Regions from separate parts of the Streptomyces sp. NPDC048349 genome, predicted to be linked through region 2. Evidence: riboswitches for the same ligand, from Rfam matches in the RefSeq annotation. Region 2 holds a riboswitch; the other holds the start of a gene.
The links. Region 2 has a riboswitch for ZMP and ZTP ahead of AB0D44_RS17895 (bifunctional 5,10-methylenetetrahydrofolate dehydrogenase/5,10-methenyltetrahydrofolate cyclohydrolase). Riboswitches for the same ligand answer to the same signal wherever they lie in the genome.
Positions count from the first base shown of each region.

Region 1: another riboswitch for ZMP and ZTP. It lies ahead of glyA (serine hydroxymethyltransferase); the one in region 2 lies ahead of AB0D44_RS17895 (bifunctional 5,10-methylenetetrahydrofolate dehydrogenase/5,10-methenyltetrahydrofolate cyclohydrolase).

Region 1 covers NZ_JBEZLA010000038.1:13,500-16,889, reverse strand. Annotated here, with positions in the region: gene glyA (serine hydroxymethyltransferase) at 1-1,219, opposite strand, end outside; ZMP/ZTP riboswitch at 1,254-1,344, opposite strand; gene rocD (ornithine--oxo-acid transaminase) at 1,454-2,656, shown strand; gene AB0D44_RS21090 (glutathionylspermidine synthase family protein) at 2,756-3,390, opposite strand, start outside.
Region 2 covers NZ_JBEZLA010000029.1:74,340-77,729, reverse strand. Annotated here, with positions in the region: gene AB0D44_RS17905 (RNA polymerase sigma factor) at 1-875, opposite strand, end outside; gene AB0D44_RS17900 (methyltransferase domain-containing protein) at 1,090-1,851, opposite strand; ZMP/ZTP riboswitch at 1,915-2,009, shown strand; gene AB0D44_RS17895 (bifunctional 5,10-methylenetetrahydrofolate dehydrogenase/5,10-methenyltetrahydrofolate cyclohydrolase) at 2,070-2,915, shown strand; gene AB0D44_RS17890 (DUF6545 domain-containing protein) at 3,035-3,390, opposite strand, start outside.

The sequences.
Region 1 (3,390 bases), on a different contig from region 2:
CCTCCGCGCGGACCCCCGCCAGCGCAGCCTCGTCCGCCTTCGCCGCCGCCCCGACCGCCCGCGCGATCCACTCCGCGACCTGCGGCATGTGCCCGACCCCCAGCCCCCGCGACGTCAGCGACGGCGTGCCAATCCGGATCCCCGACGGGTCGAACGGCTTGCGCGGGTCGAACGGCACCGTGTTGTAGTTCACCACGATCCCCGCCCGGTCCAGCGCCTTCGCCGCCACCTTGCCCGGCACGTCCTTGCCGGTGAGGTCGATCAGGATCAGGTGGTTGTCCGTACCGCCCGACACCAGGTCGAAGCCCCGCTCCAGCAGGGCCTCCGCCAGGGCCTTGGCGTTCGCCACGACCGCGTGGGCGTACGCCGTGAAGGACGGCTGCGCCGCCTCATGCAGCGCCACCGCGATGCCGGCCGTCGTCTGGTTGTGCGGCCCGCCCTGGAGCCCCGGGAACACGGCCTTGTCGATGGCCTTCGCGTGCTCCTCCCGGCACATCAGCATCGCGCCCCGCGGCCCGCGCAGCGTCTTGTGCGTGGTCGTCGAGATCACGTCCACGTGGCCCGCCGGGGACGGGTGCGCCCCGCCCGCGATCAGGCCCGCGATGTGCGCCACGTCCGCGACCAGGACCGAGCCCGCCTCCTCGGCGATCGACGCGAACGCCGCGAAGTCGATCGTGCGCGGCAGGGCCGTACCCCCGCAGAAGATGATCTTCGGCCGCTCCGCCAGGGCCAGGTCGCGCACCGCGTCGTAGTCGATGAGCCCGGTGCCGGGCCGGACCCCGTACTGCACGCCCCGGAACCAGGAGCCCGTCGCCGACACGCCCCAGCCGTGCGTCAGGTGCCCGCCCATCGGCAGCGCCATGCCCATCACCGTGTCGCCCGGCTCGGCGAAGGCCAGGTAGACGGCCAGGTTCGCGGGCGAACCCGAGTACGGCTGGACGTTGGCGTGGTCCACCCCGAACAGGCCCTTCGCCCGCTCGACGGCCAGCGCCTCGACGCGGTCGATGTTCTGCTGGCCCTCGTAGTAGCGGCGGCCCGGGTAGCCCTCGCTGTACTTGTTCTGCAACACCGTGCCGGACGCCTCGAGGACGGCCGCGGACACGTAGTTCTCGCTGGGGATCAGGCGCAGGGTCTCGGCCTGCAGGGTTTCCTCCGCCGCGACGAAGGACGCCAGCTCGGGGTCGGTCGCGGACAGGGCGGGATGGCGGCTCGCGGACACGGCGGGCTCCTCCGGGGTCGATGTGATCGGTACCCCGCGAGGCCCAGGCGAGCGGCCCTGTCTGCGGTCGAGCGCGCACGACTCCCCCGGAGTTCGTTCTCCGTACGCCAGTCGCCGTGCGTACCGACCACCTTAGCGGGCGCGCCGCAAGAAAGGTTTCTCCGTCCCGTTCGCGAGCGAGGATGGACAGTGACGCCACCCTCGTCACAGGCCTGACGGACGATCGGAGACCCCGTGTCGACAACTGCTGATGCCATCCGCTCCGCCGAAGCGCACAGCGCGCACAACTACCACCCGCTGCCCGTCGTCGTCGCGTCCGCGGACGGCGCGTGGATGACGGACGTGGAGGGCCGCCGGTACCTGGACATGCTCGCCGGTTACTCGGCGCTCAACTTCGGGCACGGCAACCGCCGTCTGCTCGACGCCGCCCGCGCGCAGCTGGAGCGGGTCACGCTCACCTCGCGCGCCTTCTTCCACGACCGCTTCGCCGACTTCTGCACCGAACTCGCCTCGCTGTGCGGCAAGGAGATGGTGCTGCCCATGAACACGGGGGCGGAGGCCGTGGAAACGGCCGTGAAGACCGCCCGCAAGTGGGGGTACGAGGTCAAGGGCGTCCCGGACGGCCACGCGAAGATCGTGGTCGCCGCCGACAACTTCCACGGCCGGACGACGACCATCGTCTCCTTCTCCACGGACCACGAGGCCCGCGACCACTTCGGCCCGTACACGCCGGGCTTCGAGATCGTCCCGTACGGCGACCTCACCGCGCTGGCCCACGCCGTCACCGAGAACACGGTCGCCGTCCTGCTGGAGCCGATCCAGGGCGAGGCGGGGGTGCTGGTACCGCCCGCCGGGTACCTGAGCGGCGTACGGGAGCTCACGCGCGAGCGGAACGTCCTGTTCATGGCGGACGAGATCCAGTCGGGGCTGGGCCGCACCGGCAGGACGTTCGCCTGCGAGCACGAGGGGGTCGTCCCCGACGTGTACGTCCTCGGCAAGGCGCTCGGCGGCGGCGTGGTCCCCGTCTCGGCCGTGGTCGCCGACCGGGACGTGCTCGGGGTGTTCCGGCCGGGCGAGCACGGCTCGACCTTCGGCGGGAACCCGCTGGCCTGCGCCGTCGGCCTGGAGGTCATCGCGATGCTCAAGACCGGCGAGTACCAGCAGCGCGCCACCGAGCTCGGCGACCACCTGCACCGGGAGCTGGGCCTGCTGGTCGGCGGGGGCGCGGTGACCGCCGTACGGGGACGGGGGCTGTGGGCGGGCGTGGACATCGACCCGTCCCGCGGGACCGGACGGGAGATCTCCGAGAAGCTGATGGAACGGGGCGTGCTGGTGAAGGACACCCACGGCTCGACGATCCGGATCGCCCCGCCGCTGGTGATCAGCAAGGAGGACCTGGACTGGGGGCTGGAGCAGCTCAGGTCGGTCCTCGCCTGACCGGCCGCGCCTGACCGGCCCCTGCCGGGCAGGACCCCACCCGGCCCCCTGGGCCCGGCCGGGGGTGTCCAGTGCTCTGACCGGAAACCGGTCGGAGCACTAGAGGATGACGTGGGGCAGGAAGCGGGCGTACTCGTCCGTGACCGGCCCCGCCGATTCGCGGATGCCCAGTCCCGCCGCCTCGTCCTCGACGACCCACGCGCCGAGCACCACCCGGTTGCCGTCGAAGTCGGGCAGCGGGGCCAGGCCCTGGAAGCAGTACTTCTCGTCGTCCCGGGCCGTGAACGGCTCACCGCCGGGTTCGTGGAGGGTGACGCCGGCGCCCTCCCGGCCCAGCAGCGGTTTGGCGGCGTAACCGCCCTCCGCGGCCAGCTCGCGCGGGCCGTCGAGGTAGGCGGGCAGCAGGTTCGGGTGCTCCGGGAAGAGCTCCCACAGGATGGCGAGCAGCGCCTTGTTGGACAGCAGCATCTTCCACAGCGGCTCGATCCAGCAGGTGGTGCCGGAGCCGCCGCCGTGGTCGTAGGTGCCGAGGACCTGGGGGCCGAACTGGTCGGTGGCCAGCCACTCCCACGGGTAGAGCTTGAAGCAGCTGCGGATGAAGCGGAGCTTCTCGTCCACGAAGCGGCCGGACAGGCTGTCCCAGCCGATCTGCTCGACGGACAGGGCCTGGGTGTCCAGGCCCGCCTGCTCGGCGGTCTCCTGGAGGTAGGCGACCGTCATCAGGTCCTCGCCGA
Region 2 (3,390 bases):
TTCTTGGCGCGGCGGCCGTCCTCGACGAGGATCTCCAGCTCGCGCTTGAAGGCGGGCTTGTGGTCCTCCTCCTCTTCGAGCTTGTACTCGGAGAACAGGCCGGCCTCGATGCGCTTGGCGAGCTCGACCTCCTGCTCGGCGTTGAGGAGCGGCACCTTGCCGATGAGCTTGAGGTAGTCCTTGACGGGGTCGGCGGTGGCACCGGCCACCATGACCGTCTGCGCCGGGGCGTCGTCCTCGTCGTCGTCGGACAGGACGAAGCCCTGGGCGCCGCCGGTCTTGGGGGACTCCTCCTCGGCCTCGTCGACGAGGTCCTCGGCTGCCCAGTCCTCGCCCTCGACCACGGGGGTCTCGGCCTCGTCGGCGTCCTTGGCGCTGGTCTTCTTGGCGGCCGTCTTCTTGGTGGCGGTCTTCTTCGCGGCGGTCGCGGTCTTCTTGACCGTCCGCTTCTTCGGCTCGGCGGCGGCCTCGGCCGTCACCTCGTCCTCGGCGGCCGACGGAGCGGATATCGCCGCCGCGGTGGCCGGGGGAGCGGCGGCCGCGGTCTTGCGCGCGCCGATGGGGCGGGGCGCCGCGGCGGCCTTCTTGGCCACCGTGCGGGCGGGGGCGGCGGCTGCCTTGCGGGGCTTCTTCGCAGCCGTCTTGGTGGCGGGGGCGGCGCTGACGTGGAGGGCGACACCCTCCTCGTCCAGGACCTGGTTCAGGCTGCGCAGGACCCGCTTCCACTGGTCCACCGGGATGCGGCCGGCCTCGAAGGCCTGGCGCACGTCGTCACCGTTGATGTGACCCTGCTCGCGGCCGCGCTCGACGAGCGCGACGAGGGCCTCCGATTCGGCGATCTCCGGAGGGAACGTACGGGACGGGCTGAGCGACACAAGGAGCCTCTCGTTGCGAACAGATAGGGGTGGGCGGGACATCATCGCGCGAACTCGGGAAACAGACCCGAGGGGGGTCTGTATTCCGGGGCCGCGCGATGACACCTGTCGGTTCATCGCATGCCCGAGTCGATTCGTTACGCGCTGAATTGAGTGACCTGCGCCACGCTGTGGCCGCGCAACCTGACCGGAGCAGATCCGTCCGCCTCGTCCGTCAGCCCGTTTTGCGGGCTTCGATGAGGAAGCGGGCGGTGTGCGCGACGAACGGGCCTTCGCGTTCGATCCGTTCGTGCAGCTCGCGCAACCGGTCCCGGTACCGCCCGACCGTGAAGCCGGGCACCATCCAGATCACCTTCCGGAGAAAGTAGATCACGGCTCCGATGTCGTGGAACTCCGTGCGCAGCCGTTCCGCGCGCAGATCGACGACTTCCAGGCCGGCTTTCGTGGCGTCCGCCACAGCGTCGTCGGGGTGCCGGGCGCGCCGGATCTCCTCCGGCTGCGGGCCGAGGAAGTACTCGACGAGCTCGAAGACGCTCGCCGGACCGACCTGCTGGGAGAGGTAGCAGCCGCCCGGCCGCAGGACCCGCGCGATCTCCTCCCACCAGACGGTCACCGGGTGCCGGCTGGCGACCAGCTCGAAGGCCTCGTCCCCGAAGGGCAGCGGCGGCTCGTCGGCGTCGGCGACCACCACCGCGCCGAGCGGGTGCAGGAGCCGGGTCGCCCGCTCGATGTTCGGCGGCCAGGACTCGGTGGCCGCCGTCAGCCGGGGCAGCGGGCCCGCGCCCGCCAGTACCTCGCCGCCGCCGGTCTGGATGTCCAGCGCGGACCCCACCCGGGCCAGGCGCTCGGCGAGCAGCCGCTGGTAGCCCCAGGACGGGCGCTGCTCGACGGCCCGGCCGTCGAGCCAGGAGAAGTCCCAGCCGTCCACCGAGACGGCCTCGGCCTCGGCGACGAGGTGGTCGAAAGTGCGTGTCATGTCTGGATCGTCCCAGGTCGGGCCCCGGCCAACCACCGGATATGCCGGCCGTCGACTACAGTGGACGCGGGCCGTGACTGGCGTTCGGGTGGATCACCACCGGGGAGCGGCCCGGCGTACGTCCCGTACGCCGACTGCCGCGCGCCTGGGCGAACCGCGATCCGCAGCGACGTTCAGGAGACCCCGTGACGACTGCCCAGACTGCCTCTGCCCGGCTGATGGACGGCACCGCCCTCGCCCGCCGCATCTCGGAGCAGACCGCCGTGCACGCGGCCAAGCTCACCGAGCGCACCGGCACCGCGCCCTGCCTCGCGACCGTGCTGGTCGGCGAGGACCCCGCCTCCGTCACCTACGTGCGCATGAAGCAGAACCGTTGCGCCAAGGCCGGGATCACCTCCCGCCACGTGGAGCTGCCGGCCGAGACCACCACCGGGGAACTGGTCGCCACCCTCACCGCCCTCTCCGAGGACCCGGAGATCAGCGGCATCCTGCTCCAGCACCCCGTCCCGCACCACATCGACGAGCGGGCCGCCTTCGAGGCCATCGCCCCCGGCAAGGACGTCGACGGGGTCACCATGCACTCCTTCGCCGCCATGGGCTTCGGACTGCCGGGCTTCGTCTCCTGCACCCCGGGCGGCATCATGCGCCTGCTCGCCGCCTATGACGTGGACCTCACCGGCAAGCACGCCGTGGTCGTCGGCCGCAGCGCGATCCTCGGCAAGCCGGCCGGGATGCTGCTGCTGGAGCAGAACGCCACCGTCACCTACTGCCACTCCCGCACCCGCGACCTCTCCTCGATCGTGCGCCAGGCCGACGTGCTGGTCGCCGCCGTGGGCAAGGCCGAGTTCATCCGCGGCGAGGACATCAAGCCGGGCGCGGTGGTCCTGGACGCCGGCTACAACGAGGGCAACGTCGGCGACGTGCACTTCGAGTCGGCCGCCGCCCGCGCCTCGCTGATCACGCCCGTACCCGGCGGCGTCGGCCCGATGACCATCGCCGTACTCCTCGAGCAGACCGTCCAGGCCGCCGCCGCGCAGGCCGGACTCGCCCTCGCGGACCTCTGACCCCTCCGCACCGCCTTCCGCACGGCGAGCGCCCCGGGCCCTCGGGCCCGGGGTGTTGTGTTACCCGTTACCCCCGGTAGCGGACCGAAGGACGAGCACCGCCCCGGAGGCCGGCCGGCTCAGGCCCCCGAGGCGGCCGCCTCCCGGGCCGCCGCGACGATGGGGGAGGCGCCGAACTCCCGGGCCAGGGCGTCCAGCGGGCCGCTTTCCAGCCGGCAGGGGTCGGGGTGGACACCCTGCGCGCAGGCCGCCCGGCGCCGGCAGGCAGCCGCCAGCATGGCGGCGTCGGCGATCACGGCGGCCCGGTCCTCGGCCAGGCCCTGCCCCCGCGCCGCCTCGTACGCCGTACGCCGCACGGCGGGGTCGAACCACGAGGCCAGCGCCAGGATGCCGTCGTCGATGACGGACTCGCGGTGGACGAGGCGGATCCCGACCGGCGACCACCAGGCCAGCGGCACGGTCCGGACCCGGCCGG